DNA from 2 places in the Saccharothrix violaceirubra genome. Region 1 is predicted to be linked to the other one. Evidence: riboswitches for the same ligand, from Rfam matches in the RefSeq annotation. Region 1 holds a riboswitch; the other holds the start of a gene.

Evidence for each region. Region 1 has a riboswitch for thiamine pyrophosphate ahead of thiO (glycine oxidase ThiO). Riboswitches for the same ligand answer to the same signal wherever they lie in the genome.
Region 2: linked by a shared signal. The riboswitch ahead of F4559_RS28740 (thiamine ABC transporter substrate-binding protein) and the one ahead of thiO (glycine oxidase ThiO) in region 1 are both predicted to bind thiamine pyrophosphate.

What each region holds. Positions count from the first base shown of each region.
Region 1 covers NZ_JACHJS010000001.1:6,595,844-6,604,026, reverse strand. Annotated here, with positions in the region: gene F4559_RS30530 (dioxygenase family protein) at 1-750, opposite strand, end outside; gene thiE (thiamine phosphate synthase) at 771-1,406, opposite strand; TPP riboswitch at 1,446-1,557, shown strand; gene thiO (glycine oxidase ThiO) at 1,552-2,544, shown strand; gene thiS (sulfur carrier protein ThiS) at 2,541-2,741, shown strand; gene F4559_RS30510 (thiazole synthase) at 2,743-3,504, shown strand; gene F4559_RS30505 (MarR family winged helix-turn-helix transcriptional regulator) at 3,600-4,031, shown strand; gene F4559_RS30500 (SRPBCC domain-containing protein) at 4,158-4,595, opposite strand; gene F4559_RS30495 (TetR/AcrR family transcriptional regulator) at 4,673-5,200, shown strand; gene thiD (bifunctional hydroxymethylpyrimidine kinase/phosphomethylpyrimidine kinase) at 5,214-6,023, opposite strand; gene thiC (phosphomethylpyrimidine synthase ThiC) at 6,020-7,675, opposite strand.
Region 2 covers NZ_JACHJS010000001.1:6,237,918-6,246,100, forward strand. Annotated here, with positions in the region: gene F4559_RS28720 (ABC transporter permease) at 1-112, shown strand, start outside; gene F4559_RS28725 (GNAT family N-acetyltransferase) at 117-623, shown strand; gene F4559_RS28730 (ABC transporter ATP-binding protein) at 613-1,587, opposite strand; gene F4559_RS28735 (ABC transporter permease) at 1,587-3,164, opposite strand; gene F4559_RS28740 (thiamine ABC transporter substrate-binding protein) at 3,140-4,177, opposite strand; TPP riboswitch at 4,166-4,278, opposite strand; gene F4559_RS28745 (4a-hydroxytetrahydrobiopterin dehydratase) at 4,312-4,605, shown strand; gene F4559_RS28750 (mannosyltransferase) at 4,561-5,745, opposite strand; gene ychF (redox-regulated ATPase YchF) at 5,996-7,075, opposite strand; gene F4559_RS28760 (DNA-3-methyladenine glycosylase 2 family protein) at 7,155-8,183, shown strand, end outside.

The DNA of each region.
Region 1 (8,183 bases):
GAACTGCACGGACCGCTTGGACAGCCCGTACCAGAACCCGTCGACCGTCGTCCGGGACCGCTGGTCGGCACTGGCACCCAGCGACACGAACAACGGCGCCAGGTGCTCGGTGCGCGGGTGGGCGATCCCGGCCGCCGGCGCCTTGTGCGCGAAGTCCAGCAACGTGTCCACGTCGCCGTCGTCGAGCGCCCGCCCGGCCCAGTCGTCGAACTCGGCCGACCAGGACGGCGGCGCGTAGTCGGCGGGCCGGCTCATGTCCACGCAGCTCAGGTTGTGCGTCATGAACCCCGACCCCACGATCAGCACGCCCTGGTCGCGCAACGGCGCGAGCTTGCGGCCCACCTCGAACAGCCGGCGCGGGTCCAGCGTCGGCATCGACATCTGGAGGACCGGCACGTCCGCGTCCGGGTACATCTCCTTCAACGGCACGTAGGCGCCGTGGTCGAGCCCGCGTTCCTCGTCCTGGACGACGGGCTCGCCGACCAGCCCGGCGACGGCCGCCGCCAGCTCCGGCGCACCGGGTGCCTCGTAGGTCACCTCGTAATACCGCCGCGGGAAGCCCCAGAAGTCGTACGTCAGCGGCACGGTCCGCGTGGCGCCGAGCGTGAGCGGGTCGTTCTCCCAGTGCGCGGACACGATGAGGATCGACTCCGGGCGCGGGAGGGTCGCGGACCAGGCGTTCAGCTCCGAGGCCCACCGTTCGTCGTCGGCCAGCGGGGGAGCGCCGTGGCCCAGGTACAACACAGGCATCACGGGAACCAGAGTACGCCTCATAGTTGAAGTTTCAACGAGACGGCCGCCGCACGCGGGTCCTCGGCCTCCGTGATCGCCCGCACGACCACCACCCGCGTCGCGCCCGCCGCCAGGACCTCGGGCAGCCGCCGCCCGTCGATCCCGCCGATCGCGAACCACGGCCGTGCGGCGCCGACGGTCGCGCGCACGAGGTCCAGCCCCGGCGCCGGCCGCCCCGGCTTGGTCGGCGTCGGCCAGCACGGACCCGTGCAGAAGTAGTCGACCCCCGGTTCGACGGCCGCCGCGCCGGCCTGCGCCACGTCGTGCGTCGACCGCCCGATCACCACGTCGTCGCCCACGATCCGCCGCGCCACCGACACCGGCAAGTCGTCCTGCCCCAGGTGCAACACGTCGGCCGACGCCGCGAGCGCCACGTCCGCCCGGTCGTTGACGGCCAACAACGCGCCGTGCCGCGCGCACGCCTCGGCCATGACCTCCAACGCGGCCAACTCCTGCCGCGCCTCCAACGTCTTGTCCCGCAACTGCACGATGTCCACGCCACCCGTCAACGCCGCGTCGACGAACTCCCCGAGGTCGGGCCGGTTCGGCGTGCACAGGTAGAGGGTGGCGTCGGCGAGGCGACGGCGGAGCGCTGAGGCGTCGAGTCCGGGCACGGGCCGCACCGTAACCGGTGGACCGTGCGCTACGGTGAAGGCGGTCCGCACGGGAGTCCGGAGAGACCGGGCTGAGAGGGAGCGTGGCGTCGCTCCGACCGTCGAACCTGATCCGGGTCATGCCGGCGCAGGGAGCGTGAATGCCTTGACTACTGATGTGACCGTGCTCGGCGGCGGCGTGATCGGTCTGTCCGTCGCGTGGACGCTCGCGCGCGCGGACTACGCGGTCGCGGTCGTCGACCGAGGTTCCCGGCACGGCGGTTCGCACGTCGCGGGCGGGATGCTCGCGCCGATCACCGAGGCCTGGCCCGGCGACGAGGACGTGCTCGACCTCGGCGTGGAGTCCCTGGGGCTGTGGCCCGCGTTCGCCGCGGACCTGGGCGTGCCGCTCAGCCCGGTGGGCACGCTGGCCGTCGGCGTCGACGGCGCGGACACCGCCGTGCTCGACCAGTTGTGCGGCTACCTCGCCGCGCGGGGGCGTGCGGCGGACCGGCTCACGGGCCGCGGACTGCGCGCGCTGGAACCCGGCCTGGGCACGTCCGTCCGAAGTGGACTGTCGGTGCCCGGCGACCTCTCGGTGGACAACCGGGTCCTGCTGGCGGCGTTGCGCGCCGCGTGCGCCGGGCACGGGGTGCGGTTCGTCGACGGCGCCGACTCGCCGGTCACGGTGATCGCCGCCGGCGCGTGGAGCCGCGACCTGCACCCGGCCCTGCGCACCGTGATCCGGCCCGTGAAAGGCGAGATCCTGCGGCTTTCCACGCGACCCGGCGCGTTGCCGCCACCACGCCACACGATCCGCGCGCACGTCGAAGGACGCCAGGTCTACCTCGTGCCGCGCGCCGACGGGATCGTGCTCGGCGCCACCCAGTACGAGGCCGGTTTCGACGCGGACGTGACCGTCGGCGGCGTGCGCGACCTGCTGCGGGACGGCGAGGTCGTGTGGCCGGGCATCGCCGGGTACGCGCTGGCCGAGACCGCCGTCGGGTTCCGCGCGGGCAGTCCCGACAACGCGCCGGTCGTCCGGTGGCTGGAGCCGGGCGTGCTCGCCGCGACCGGCCACCACCGCAACGGGCTGCTGCTCGCGCCCGTGACCGCACGACGGGTCCTGGAGCTGGTGGGCGAAGGAGGACGAAGGTGAAGGCGAAGATCAACGGCACCGAGCGCGAACTCGTCGACGGTGCCACCGTCGCCGCCGTGCTCGCCCTGCTCGGCGCACCGGCCGCCGGGGTCGCGGTCGCACTAGACGGCGAGGTCGTGCCGCGTGCCGCGTGGCCGACGACGACCGTGCCGGAAGGCGGCGTGGTCGAGGTGCTCACCGCCGTGCAGGGAGGCTGACGTGGACGACCCGCTGGTGATCGCCGGACGCGAGTTCGGCTCGCGGCTCGTGATGGGCACGGGCGGCGCGGCGAACCTGTCCGTGCTGGAACGCGCGCTCGTGGCGGCCGGCACCGAGCTGACGACCGTGGCGATGCGGCGCATGGACGCGGGCGGCGGCACGGGCGTGCTGGAACTGTTGCGGCGCTTGGGGATCGAGACCCTGCCCAACACGGCCGGCTGCCGGACCGCGGCCGAGGCCGTGCTGACCGCGCGCCTGGCCCGTGAGGCCCTGGGCACGTCGTGGGTGAAGCTGGAGGTCGTGCACGACGACCGGACCCTGCTGCCCGACCCGGTCGAACTGCTCGACGCCGCCGAACGGCTCGTCGACGACGGGTTCGTGGTCCTGCCCTACACCAACGACGACCCGGTGCTGGCGCGGCGGCTGGAGGACGTGGGCTGCGCGACCGTGATGCCGTTGGGCTCGCCGATCGGGACGGGGCTGGGCATCCGCAACCCGCACAACATCGAGCTGATCGTCGCGCGCGCGGGCGTGCCGGTGATCCTGGACGCGGGCGTCGGCACGGCCTCGGATGCCGCGCTGGCCATGGAACTCGGCTGTTCCGCTGTGCTCTTGGCCACTGCGGTGACCAGGGCGCAGGACCCGGAGCTGATGGCGCGCGCCATGCGTTCGGCCGTGGAAGCGGGCAGGTCCGCCAGGCTCGCCGGCCGGATCCCGCGCCGGTTCTGGGCGCACGCGTCGAGCCCGGACGTCGACGCGTAGCAACGCGAACTCCCCCGACGGGCGGTGGCCGATCGGTACGCGATGATGGATGCTGAACCATTCTCATCGCCGGGTCACCGAGGAGGACCACGCCCGTGACGGCCGACCAGGTCGAGGACGCCACCGCGCGGCTGTACCTCGCTATCGGCAGGCTTTCCCGCCTGCTGCGCCGGACCGGTTCGCCGGGGCTCGGTCCGGGCGCCGTGTCGGCGCTGGCGACGTTGGCCCGCTGCGGTCCGATGCGACTGGGCGACCTGGCGACGAAGGAGGGCGTGGCGCCGCCGACCCTGTCCCGCATCGTGGCGGCGCTGGTGGAGGCCGGCTACGTGACGCGGGAGCCCGATCCGCAGGACGGCCGGGCTTGGCTGGCGACCCCGACCCCCGAGGGCGAGACCATGGTGTCCGGCGTGCGTTCCGCGCGCGTGCACGAACTCCAGCGCCGGATCGAGCAGCTCAGTCCCGCGCACCAGTCCGCGTTGGTCGACGCCCTCCCCGCCCTGGAAGACCTGGTCGGCGAAACCCCCTAGCCCGCGAGTTATACGTTCGGACACTGCGAGTTATACGTTCAAGCACTACGAAATGTGCGTTCGGGACGGGGCCTCGGGTGCCCGAGTGCACATTTCATGGTGTCCGAACGCACAACTCGCGGTGTCTCAGTGCATAACTCGCGCGGCCTCGGACGCGAGGGCCTGGTTGAACGTGGTGAACTCGGACCGGAGCAGGTCGGCGCTCTCCGCGTAGACCGAGGCTGCCAGGGGGCCGGTCCAGGTTTCGCGGTTGACCAGGAGGGTTCCGCCGTCGACCGGCGCCAACTCCCAGCGGTGGCGGCCGAAGAACAGCTCCGGGTCGCCGCCTTCCGACGCCAGCAAAGCGTTCTCCTCGACATCCGTGATCACCCCCTCGAACTCGCGCTCGGCCGGCGAGCCCCACGCCGCCCGCGTACGCACGGGCGTGCCCGCCACGGCCGCGCCCGACACGTAGGCGATCTGCGAGTTCCACTCCGCGTACCGGGGGAAGTCCACCAGGACAGCCCATACGACGGCGACCGGCGCCGAGATCGTGATCTCGGTCCTCAGCTCATTTTCCTGCATGGTCGTGCAGGATAATCAGCTCCAGGCCACGGGCGCACCCGGTTAAGATCCCCGGTATCGCCGGGATCAAAGGGCAGGTGCAACGACGCGGGGTCGAACGACGCCGCGATCTCGTCGACGCCGCGATCCACCTCTTCGGCACGCAGGGCTACGCGGGCACGGGTGTCGCCGCCATCGCCAAACGCGCCGGGGTCACCCCGTCGGCGGTGATCCACCACTTCGGCAGCAAGGAGAACCTGCTCGAAGCGGTCCTCGACGAGTTCGACGCCCGCTCGGCCGCCCGCGTCGCCGAACACGCGGGCCACGGCCTCGAAGGGCTGAAGAAAGCCCTGCTCTCCGACGCCGAACACACCGCGCGCCACCGTGGTCTGGCCACGCTCCACGCCGTGCTCCAGGCCGAACACCTCGCCCGGGACTCCCCGGTACGGGAACGCTTCCGCACCCGCAACCGCCTGCTGCGCGCCGCGTTCGCCACGATCGTCGGCGAGGCGACGGCCGTGGAACTGGTGGCCTTCCTGGAGGGCGCGCTCACCCAGTGGCTGCTCGACCCGGACACCGTCGACCTCGTCGACCTGTACCGGAACTACCTCGACCGCCTCGGGTGAACGCGCCGACCTCCTAGTCCGCCAACCGCCACAACGGCGACACCGGTCCCACGCCCGCGCCCAGCGGGTACGCCGCCGCCACGGACCGCACGATGAACTCCTTGCCGTACCGCACCGCCGTCGGCACGTCCTCGCCCCGCGCCAACCGCGACGAGATCGCCGACGCCAACGTGTCGCCGCTGCCGTGCGTGTGCTTCACGTCGTACCGCGGACCGGGCAGTTCCAGGAACTCCGACCCGTCGTACAACAGGTCGACGCACTGCGGATCCGTCCACAGGTGGCCGCCCTTGACCAGCACCCACCGCGGCCCGAGCGCGTGCAACGCCCGTGCCGCCTCGTACTGGTCTTCACGCGACTTCACGTCCACGCCGACGAGCAAGCGCACCTCGTCCAGGTTCGGCGTCACGATCGTCGCGCGCGGGAACAGCAACACCCGCAACGCGTCCAACGCCGCGTCCGCCAACAACGGGTCCCCGTGCATCGACGCCGCGACCGGGTCGACCACGAACGGAACGGCCGCACCGATCCCCACCCGGTCGCACGCGTCCGCCACCGCCTCGATGATCGCCGCCGAGGCGAGCATCCCGGTCTTGGCCGCGTCGACCCCGATGTCCGAGGCCACCGCCACGATCTGCGCGGCGACCACGTCCGCCGGGATCTCGGTGTACCCGGTCACGCCCAGCGAGTTCTGCACGGTCACCGCCGTCACGGCGGTCATCCCGTGCACGCCGCACGCGAACAACGCCCGCAGGTCGGCCTGCAACCCCGCGCCGCCGCCGGAGTCCGAGCCCGCGATGGTGAGGACCTTCGGCGGCGTGGTCACGGCGAGTCCACCACCGGCAGGTAGACCTTGTTGCCCTGGTCGGCGAACTCGCCGGACTTCTCCGACATGCCCGCCTCGATGGCCTCCACAGTGGACAGACCGCGCTCCTCGGCGTATCGCCGCACGTCCTGCGTGATCTTCATCGAGCAGAACTTCGGCCCGCACATCGAGCAGAAGTGCGCGGTCTTCGCGGGCGCCGCCGGCAGCGTCTCGTCGTGGTACGACCGTGCGGTGTCGGGGTCCAGCGACAGGTTGAACTGGTCCTCCCACCGGAACTCGAACCGCGCCTTGGACAGCGCGTCGTCCCAGTCCTGCACGCCGGGGTGCCCCTTGGCCAGGTCCGCCGAGTGCGCCGCGATCTTGTACGTGATCACGCCGGTCTTCACGTCGTCCCGGTTGGGCAGGCCCAGGTGCTCCTTGGGCGTGACGTAGCACAGCATCGCCGTGCCCAGCCAGCCGATCTGCGCCGCGCCGATCGCCGACGTGATGTGGTCGTACGCGGGCGCCACGTCGGTGGCCAGCGGTCCGAGCGTGTAGAACGGCGCCTCGCCGCACCACTCCTCTTCCAGCCGCACGTTCTCCGCGATCTTGTGCATCGGCACGTGACCCGGGCCCTCGATCATGACCTGCACGTCCCGCGCCCGCGCGACGTGCGTCAACTCGCCGAGCGTGCGCAGCTCCGCGAACTGGGCCTCGTCGTTGGCGTCCGCGATCGACCCCGGCCGTAGCCCGTCACCCAGCGAGAACGTCACGTCGTACGTGCGCAGGATGTCGCACAGCTCCTCGAAGTGCGTGTAGAGGAAGCTCTCCTTGTGGTGCGCCAAGCACCACGCGGCCATGATCGACCCGCCGCGCGATACGATGCCCGTGACCCGTTTCGCGGTCAGCGGCACGTACCGCAGCAGCACGCCCGCGTGCACGGTCATGTAGTCGACGCCCTGCTCGGCCTGCTCGACCACGGTGTCGCGGTAGACCTCCCACGACAGCTTCGCCGGATCGCCGTCCACCTTCTCCAGCGCCTGGTAGATCGGCACCGTGCCGATCGGCACCGGCGAGTTCCGCATGATCCACTCGCGGGTCTCGTGGATCCGCTTGCCGGTCGAGAGGTCCATGATCGTGTCCGCGCCCCAGCGGGACGCCCACACCATCTTCTCCACCTCCTCCTCGATCGAGGAGGACACGGCCGAGTTGCCGATGTTCGCGTTGATCTTCACCAGGAACTTCTTCCCGATGATCATCGGTTCGGCCTCGGGATGGTTGCGGTTGAGCGGGATCACCGCCCGGCCGACCGCCACCTCCGCGCGCACGAACTCCGGGTCGACGCCCTCACGCGCGGCGACGAACCGCATCTCGGGCGTGACGACCCCCGCCCTGGCCCACGCGAGCTGCGTACTCGCGCCGTTCACGGGCTCCCGTGCCGCGATCCAGTCCGCGCGCGACCTCGGCAGTCCACTGTGGACGTCGATGGTCACGGCGGAATCCGTGTACGGACCGGAAGTGTCGTAGAGGTCGACGTGCTCGCCGTTGGTCAGGTCAACGCGGCGGAAGGGGACGCGAACACCGTCGCCCACCTCCCGGTACACCTTGCGCGATCCGGAGATCGGGCCGGTGGTCACGCTGGGCCGCACCGAACGGTCGTCGAGTGCCGTCACGACATTCCTCCCTACGCCGGCATTACCCGGTCAGGTTCAGGCGGTCGGCGGCACCCGGGTCCTACCCCGAGCCGCCCTCTCAGCCCGCTCCGGCGCGAGCTCCCGCGTGTGTTGAGTTGTCGACCGACCCTAACCACGGCCCCGACCCGATGCCAAGACGGACCCTGCGAAGCGCGGATGCCAAGAACCGCCCTTTCGGCGTACCTTTCTCTCGTGGCTGATCACCGGCCGTCCCCGCCGGCGGCGCGGCGCACGGCACGACCCGGCGCCGTCCCGGCATGCCCGTCGTGCGGCGACCTGGCCGGACGCGGCTATCCGGCGTGCCGTTTCTGCGCCGAACTCGTCGACCAGCACCGACTCGTCGACTGGCAGGAACTCCTGGCCGCCGAACAGCTCACCGAAGGCGGCGCCGGCGAACGCGAACTCGCCGAACTCGTCCTCGCCGACGACACCGGCGCTCACCCGTGGACGTGCATCGACTGGGCGATGACGCTCACCCTCTGCTCCC
Region 2 (8,183 bases), 360 kb from region 1:
GCGCGACCCGCTGCCGACCGGGCAGCTGTGGAACGCGACGGCCGTCGCCGGCTGCTACATCCTGGTCGGACTGTCGCTCGCGGTGATCCGCTTGTCCACCAAGGACAATTAGGCCCATGTTCCTGGAGACCCCACGCCTGGTGCTGCGCGCCATCGAACCTTCCGACGTCGACGACGTCGCGCGGCTCCTGGCCGAGCCGGACGTGATGCGCTACATCGACACCGGCCGCCCGGTGCCACGCGACGAGGTCGAACGCGAGGTCATGCCGAAGGTGGTCGGCGGGGTCGGCTGGTGGGCGGGGATCGAGAAGTCCTCGGGCGCGTTCGTCGGCTGGTTCGAGCTGAGTCCGGTGGCCGAGGGCGTGCGCGAACTCGGCTACCGGCTGCACCCGTCGTCCTGGGGCCGCGGGTACGCGACCGAGGGTGCGACCGCGCTGGTCGCCAAGGGGTTCGCCGACCTGGGCGTCCACCGGGTCGTGGCCACCGCGATGGCGGTGAACACCGGGTCGCGACGGGTGCTGGAGAAGGCCGGGCTGGTGTACGTGCGGACGTTCCACGAGGACTGGCCGGACCCGATCCCGGGCGCCGAGCACGGCGACGTGGAGTACGCGCTCAGCCGATGAGCGCGAGGCCGTCGTCGTCGACGGCCAACCGCACCCGGTCGCCCGGTTCGGGGGGACGGGCGACCGGGGCGACCGCGTCGAACTCGCCCTCGCCGTCGACCACGACGACCAGCCGCACGTGGTCACGCCGGTGGACGCGTGCCCGCACCACGCCCGCGAGCGACCCGTCGGCGTCGACCCGCAACGCCGTCGACCGCAGTCCCACGCGGTGGTCGACGCCGACCAGGCGCCGGGCGGCGTCCGCGTCGAGCACCCGGCCGCAGCCGAGGAACCGCGCGGTGTCGTCGTCCGCCGGCCGCCGCCACACGTCGACGGGCGGCCCGACCTGCACGATCCGCCCGGCCCGCAGCACGGCCACGCGGTCGGCGAGCGTGAACGCCTCGTCGTGGTCGTGCGTCACGACCAACGCGGTGGCCCCGGTGTCGCGCAGCAGTCGGGCCAGGTCCAGCGCGAGCTGTTCGCGCAACGCCCGGTCGAGCGCGGACAGCGGTTCGTCGAGCAGCAGCAGCCGGGGTTCGGCGGCCAACGCGCGGGCCAACGCGACGCGTTGCTGCTCGCCGCCGGACAGCTCGGTGACCCGCCGCCGCCCGTAGTCGGCCAGGCCGACCAGGGCGAGCAGGTCGGCCACGCGCCGGTCCCGGGTCGCTTTGTCGACACCGGCCATGCGCGGCCCGAACGCGACGTTGCCCGCCACGTCCCGGTGCGGGAACAGCTGCCCGTCCTGGAACACGAGCCCGAATCCGCGCCGGTGCACGGGCACGCGCGCGAGATCGCCGCCGTCCCACGCGATCGTGCCCGCGCTGGGGCGTTCCAGTCCGGCCACGGCCCGCAGCAGCGTCGACTTGCCGCATCCCGAAGGGCCGAGCAGCGCGACGACCTCGCCGTCGGCGATCTCCAGGTCGACCCCGGACACCGCCTTCACGTCGCCGTAGCGGACGTCGAGCCCACGCACTGCCAACGCCATCAGAACTCCCCGCTGCTGGGCACGCGCAGCCGTTCGATCAGCAGCACGGTCACGGTGGTCACGACCATCAGCAGCACGCACGCCGCGTAGGCCAGCTGGCTGTTGAGCTGGCCGGGCCGCGACATCAGCCGGGCGATCACGACCGGCAGCGTGGCCGCGTCCGGCCTGGCCAGGAAGCTGGTCGCGCCGAACTCGCCGAGCGCGACCACGAACCCGAACCCGGCCGCCGCGACCAGCGACCGGAAGGCCAGCGGGAAGTCGACCTCGCGCCACACCCGCCACGGCGACGCGCCCAGCGTGGCGGCGGCCTGGCGCAGCCGTTCGTCGACCGCGCGCAGCACGGGCAGCACGATCCGCACGACCAGCGGCGTCACGACCAGCGCCTGGGCCAGCGGCACCAGCAGCGGTGACGTGCGGAAGTCGCCGGGCAGCGCGTCCATCGTGATCAGGTAGCCGAAGCCGACCGTCACCGCCGACACGCCCAGCGGCAGCATCAGCGCGGTGTCCAGGGTTTCGGCGAACCACGACCCGGACCGGCGCAGACCGACCAGCACGACCGCCGACAGCACGCCCACGACCAGCGCGATCATCGTCGCGTCGGTGGCCGCGCGCAGCGACCGCACGGCCGCGTCGAGCCCGGACACGACGAGCGTGCCCCGTTCGCCGGTACCCGCCAGCGCCCGGTAGCCCGCGAGGCTCCATCCATCCACAGTGGACAGCGAGCGGACGGTCAACGCGACCACCGGCACCAGCAGCACGCCGACGACCAGCCACGCCGCGCCCACCACGACCCACTCGCCGCCGCCGGGCCGGCGCGGCGGTTCGACCCGCAGCGGCAGGCCGCGTTCCCGTCGGCGCCTGGTCACGACGCCGATCACCAGCACCGCGATCACGGCCGCGAACTGGAGCAACGACAACGTCGCCGCGCCCGACAGGTCCAGCAACTGGACCGTGCGCAGGTAGATCTCGGTCTCCAACGTGCGGTAGCGGGCGCCGCCGAGCACCAGCACGACCCCGAACGCTGTGGAGCAGAACAGGAACACCACGGCCGCCGCCGACCCGATCGCGGGCGCCAGCGCGGGCAGCGTGACCGACCGGAACGCCCGCAGCCGGGACGCGCCCAAAGACCGGGCCGCGTCCTCCACCCGCCGGTCCAGCCGCGCCCACAGCCCGCCGACCGTGCGGGCCACGACGGCGACGTTGAAGAACGCGTTGGCCAGCACGATCGGCAGCACGCCGCCGTCGGGCCACAACGCGCGGAACGCCAACCCGACCACGACCGTGGGCAGCACGAACGGCACCATCACGGCCGCGCGCACCACCCCGGTGCCGCGCACGCGACACCGGGCCAGCAGGTAGGCCACGGGCAGGCCGGCCACCAGCGCCACGGCCGTCGCGGCGGCGGCCTGGCCGAGCGTGAACCCGACCAGGCCCCAGGTGTCCGCGTCGACCTGGACGCCGTCACGAAGGCCCAGGCCCACGATCGCGACGACCGGCCAGAGGAAGAAGACGCCCAGGAACGCCAGCGGCAGCAGGGACGCGAGCGCCCAGGTCAGCCGACGACGAGCGAACGCCACTGCTTGACCCACTCCTCGCGCTTGGCGTCGAGGAGGTCGGCGGGCACGGTCCGGGAGGACGGGGGCAGCGGCGCGGCCTTGGCCCACGACTCGGGCAGCGAGACGCCCTCGCGCGAGGGGTACACGTACATGTTCTCGGCCACGGTCGACTGGAACTTCTCCGAGAGCAGGAAGTCGACGACCTTGCGCGCGTCCTCGGTGTTCTTGGCGCCGCTGAGCACGCCCGCGTACTCGACCTGGCGGTAGCAGGTGTCGAACACGGCCCTGGTGCGCGGGTTGCCGTCCGCGCCGATCTCGGCCGACGGCGACGACGCGTAGGAGACCACGATCGGCCGCGGCCCCTTGCCCGCCGAACCGGAGAAGTCCTGCGTGTACGCCTCTTCCCAGCCGCTGACGACCTTGACGCCGTTGGCCTTCAGACCGGCCCAGTAGGTGCGCCAGTCGCTGTCGCCGCCGTCGCCGTACGTGGCGATCGTGGACAGCAGGAACGCCAGGCCCGGCGAGGACGTGGCCGGGTCCTCGACGACGAGCAGGTCCTTGTACTTCGGGTCGAGCAGGTCGGCGAACTTCTGCGGCTCGCCCTTGTCCTTCAAAGCGGCGATGTCGTAGTTCAGGCACACGTCGCCGACGTCGACCGCGTGCAGCCGGTTCGCGGGCGTGAGCGCGTACCGCTGGGCGCCGTTCTTCGCCGCGCCGCTGTCGTACTCGGCGAACACGCCCTCCTTGAGGGCGCGCGAGGCGAACGTGGAGTCGACGCCGAACGCGACGTCGCCGATCGGGCTGTCCTTGGTGAGCACGAGCTTGTTGGTCAGCTCGCCCGCGTCGCCACTGGCGACCTGCTTGACCGTGATGCCGGTCTCGGCCTTGAACGCGTCGAGCAGTTCGGGCTTCACCACGAACGAGTCGTGGGTCACGAGCGTCACCACGCGTTCGCCCTGCGAAGGGGTCGGCTCGGTGGCCGAACACGCGGCGAGCGCCAGCACGGAGGCGGCGGCCAGGACACGGCGGAGCATCGTCTCTCCCTACACCGGCATGACCCGGATCAGGTGTGGACGGTCGGGGGCCGGCGTGCCCCCCTCTCAGCCCGGCGCGCCGGACTCCCGTGGGTGAACAGGCATTTTACTCGACGGGGTGGAAGGCTCGACGCATGGCCGAACTGCTGACCGACGACCAGGTGACCAATGCCCTGTCCCACCTCCCCGGGTGGATCGCCCGGAACGCGGCCCTCGTGCGCACCGCCGAGCTGTCCTCGTTCGCGCAGGCGATCAAGGTGGTGGACCGCGTCGCGGAGATCGCGGAGCGCGACGACCACCACCCGGACATCGACATCCGGTGGCGCACGCTGACCTTCCGGTGCGCCACGCACTCCAGCGGCGGGATCACCGCGCTGGACGTGTCACTGGCTGAGGAGATCGACCGGGTCCTCGCGGCGCACGCGTAGCGAGACCACGATCGCGACGAGGGTGAGCAGCCCGAGCGCCGGGTAGGCCCAGCCCAGCGCCGACAGGTACCACGGCCGTTCGATGATCCAGATGGACGGCTGGAGGATGAGCAGGATCGAGATCAGGTAGCCGCCGATCGCCAGGACCCACAGCCCGGCCGTGATCCTGGCGATCGGGTGGTTCGCGCGGTAGAGCAGCCACATCAGCGCGGGCACCACCCAGACCCAGTGGTGGCTCCACGAGATCGGGCTGACCAGCAGGCCCAGGAACTGCACCGCGACGATCATGGCGAGCGTGTCGCGGCGTGCCGCGTGCAACGCCCATGCGGTGAGCGCCACGGCCACCGCCACACCCGCCAGGTAGACCGGGCCCGAGCCGACGTCGTGGCCGACCGTGCGGGACAGCGCGCCGCGCAGCGACTGGTTGATCGCCGACCCGACCGGGCCGACGCGGTCGGCGTCGCCGAGCAGCTCGAACCAGAACCGGTGGGACTGGCCGGGGCTCACGGCGTAGCCGATCGCGACCGTGCCGACGAACGCGGCAGCGGACAGCGCGGCGGCCCGGAACCGCTTGGTGACCAGGAAGTAGAGCCCGGAGATCGCCGGGGTGAGCTTGATGCCTGCCGCGATGCCGACGCCCGCGCCCGCGACGGAGTCCTTGAGGCTCACCAACGTCACGAGCAGCAACGCGCACAGCGCGAGGTTGATCTGGCCGTAGTTGAGGGTCGTGCGCACCGGCTCGACCCAGACCAGCAGGCCGGTCCACAGCAGGACGCGTCTGGAGTCGTGCGCGCCGATCAGCCGGAGCGACTGCTTCGTGATCAGCCACAGGCACGCCAGCGACAGCAGTTGCCAGAACCAGCGGGCCGCGCCCCACGGGATCCACGACAGCGGCAGGAAGAGCAACGCCGAGAACGGCGGATAGGTGAACGGCAGGGCGAACTTGTCGGAGAACTCGGACAGTCGCCAGTCGTAGAGGTTCCCGGTGAACAGCTCCGGCGAGCCGTTCCGGTAGACCATGAGGTCGATCATGGTCATCTTGGTCTGGAACGCCACCATGAGCAGGTGGCCCGCCAGGGACACGCCGAACACCCACGGCGCGACGGCGAGCAACCGGGCTTCGACGGCTCGCAGGTGCACCAGGTTCCTCCACGATCGTGTGAATTGCGTGACTACGAGGCCACTATTCCGGGTACCCGGACGTCTGACGAGTGGGAGATCAACGCAAGGGGATTCGCATGACCGCCGACATCGTCGTGTTCGCGATCGCAGCACTGGGCATGCTGGGCACCGCCGGTGGCGTCTTCGCCATGGCCCGCCACAGCCGCAAGCAGCTGCACTGAGACCCGGTCGGGGCGGCGTCCCGCGTGGACGCCGCCCCGACCGTCACTCAGACGTTGAAGCGGAACTCGACCACGTCGCCGTCGGCCATGACGTAGTCCTTGCCCTCCATCCGGACCTTGCCGGCCGCCTTCGCGGCGGTCATCGACTTCGCCTCGACCAGGTCCGCGAACGACACGACCTCGGCCTTGATGAACCCGCGCTCGAAGTCGGTGTGGATCACGCCCGCCGCCTGCGGCGCCGTGGCGCCCTGCGGGATCGTCCAGGCACGCGACTCCTTGGGACCGGCCGTGAGGTAGGTCTGGAGCCCGAGCGTGTGGAAACCGGCGCGGGCCAATGCGTGCAGGCCCGGCTCGTGCTGGCCGATCGACTCCAGCAGCTCCCGGGCGGACTCCTCGTCCAGCTCCAGCAGCTCGGCCTCGACCTTGGCGTCGAGGAACACCGCGTCGGCCGGTGCGACCAGCTCGCGCAGCTCCTTGAGCTTCGCGTCGTCGGTGAGCACGGACTCGTCGGCGTTGAACACGTACAGGAACGGCTTCGTGGTCAGCAGGCTCAGCTCGCGCAGTAGGTCGCCGTCCACTTCGGACTGGGCCGAGAACAGCGTGCGACCGCCGTCGAGGATCTCCTTGGCCTTGTTCGCCGCGTCCAGCGCCGGGCGCCGGTCCTTGACCGTGCGCGCCTCCTTCTCCAGGCGCGGGATCGCCTTCTCCAGGGTCTGGAGGTCGGCGAGGATCAGCTCGGTGTTGATCGTCTCGATGTCGGACGCGGGGTCCACGCGGCCGTCGACGTGGATCACGTCGTCGTCGGCGAACACGCGGATCACCTGGCAGATCGCGTTGGCCTCGCGGATGTTGGCGAGGAACTTGTTGCCCAGGCCCGCGCCTTCCGACGCGCCCTTCACGATGCCCGCGATGTCGACGAACGACACCACGGCGGGCACCTCGCGCTCCGAGCCGAAGATCTCCGCGAGCTTCGCCAGCCGCGCGTCGGGCAGCGGCACCACGCCGACGTTCGGCTCGATGGTCGCGAACGGGTAGTTCGCCGCCAGCACGTCGTTGCGCGTGAGGGCGTTGAACAGGGTGGACTTGCCGACGTTGGGCAGGCCGACGATACCGAGGGTCAAACTCACGGGTGGTGAGTCTACGCTGTCCACCCCCGTGTCCGATTTCCGCGAGAACCCAGGTGGAAGCCCTGGCAGAGTGGTGTCCATGCTCGTTGACGACGAACGCGCCTACCGGGCGGTCGCGGCCCGGGACGCCCGGTTCGACGGCTGCTTCATCCTCGCGGTGCGCACCACCCGGATCTACTGCCGGCCCTCGTGCCCGGCCGTGACGCCCAAGCGCCGCAACGCCGAGTTCTACCCCACCGCCGCCGCGGCGCAGTCGGCCGGCTACCGCGCGTGCCGCCGCTGCCTGCCCGACGCCGTGCCCGGCTCTCCCGAGTGGAACCTGCGCGCCGACCTGGCCGCGCGGGCGATGCGGTTGATCTCCGACGGCGTCGTGGAACGCGAGGGCGTGTCGGGCCTGGCGAGCCGCCTCGGGTACTCCGAGCGGCACCTGACCCGCGTGCTCACCGCCGAGCTGGGCGCCGGGCCGCTGGCGTTGGCCCGCGCCCACCGGGCCCACTCGGCCAGGCTGCTGATCGAGACGACCGACCTGTCGTTCGCCGACGTGGCGTTCGCGGCCGGGTTCGCGAGCGTGCGGCAGTTCAACGACACCATCCGCGCGGTGTTCGCCTCGACGCCGTCGGCCATGCGGGCACGCCGGTGCGCGGTGGGTGCGCCGGGCCGGATCGTGCTGCGACTGCCGTACCGGCCGCCGTTCGACTTCGCGGGACTGCTGGAGGTCTTCGCCGTCGAGGCGATCCCCGGCGTGGAGCACGTGACCTGGTCGTCGTACGCCCGCTCGTTGCGACTGCCGCACGGCGAGGGCACGGTGCTGCTGGAGCCGTCGGACGGGCACGTGCGGTGCTCGCTGCGGCTGACCGACCTGCGCGACCTGGGCAGTGCGGTGAGCCGGGTGCGCCGGCTGCTGGACCTGGACGCCGATCCGCAGGCCGTGGACTCGTTCCTGTCGGCGGACCCCGCGCTGCGCCCGTCCGTCCTCGCTCGACCCGGCGTACGGCTGCCCGGCAGCGTCGACGGCGCCGAGACCCTGCTGCGACTGCTGGGCCACCGTCGCGCGGGAGAGCCCCTGCGCGTGCCCGACGGCGAAGTGACCCACCTCTACCCCGAGCCC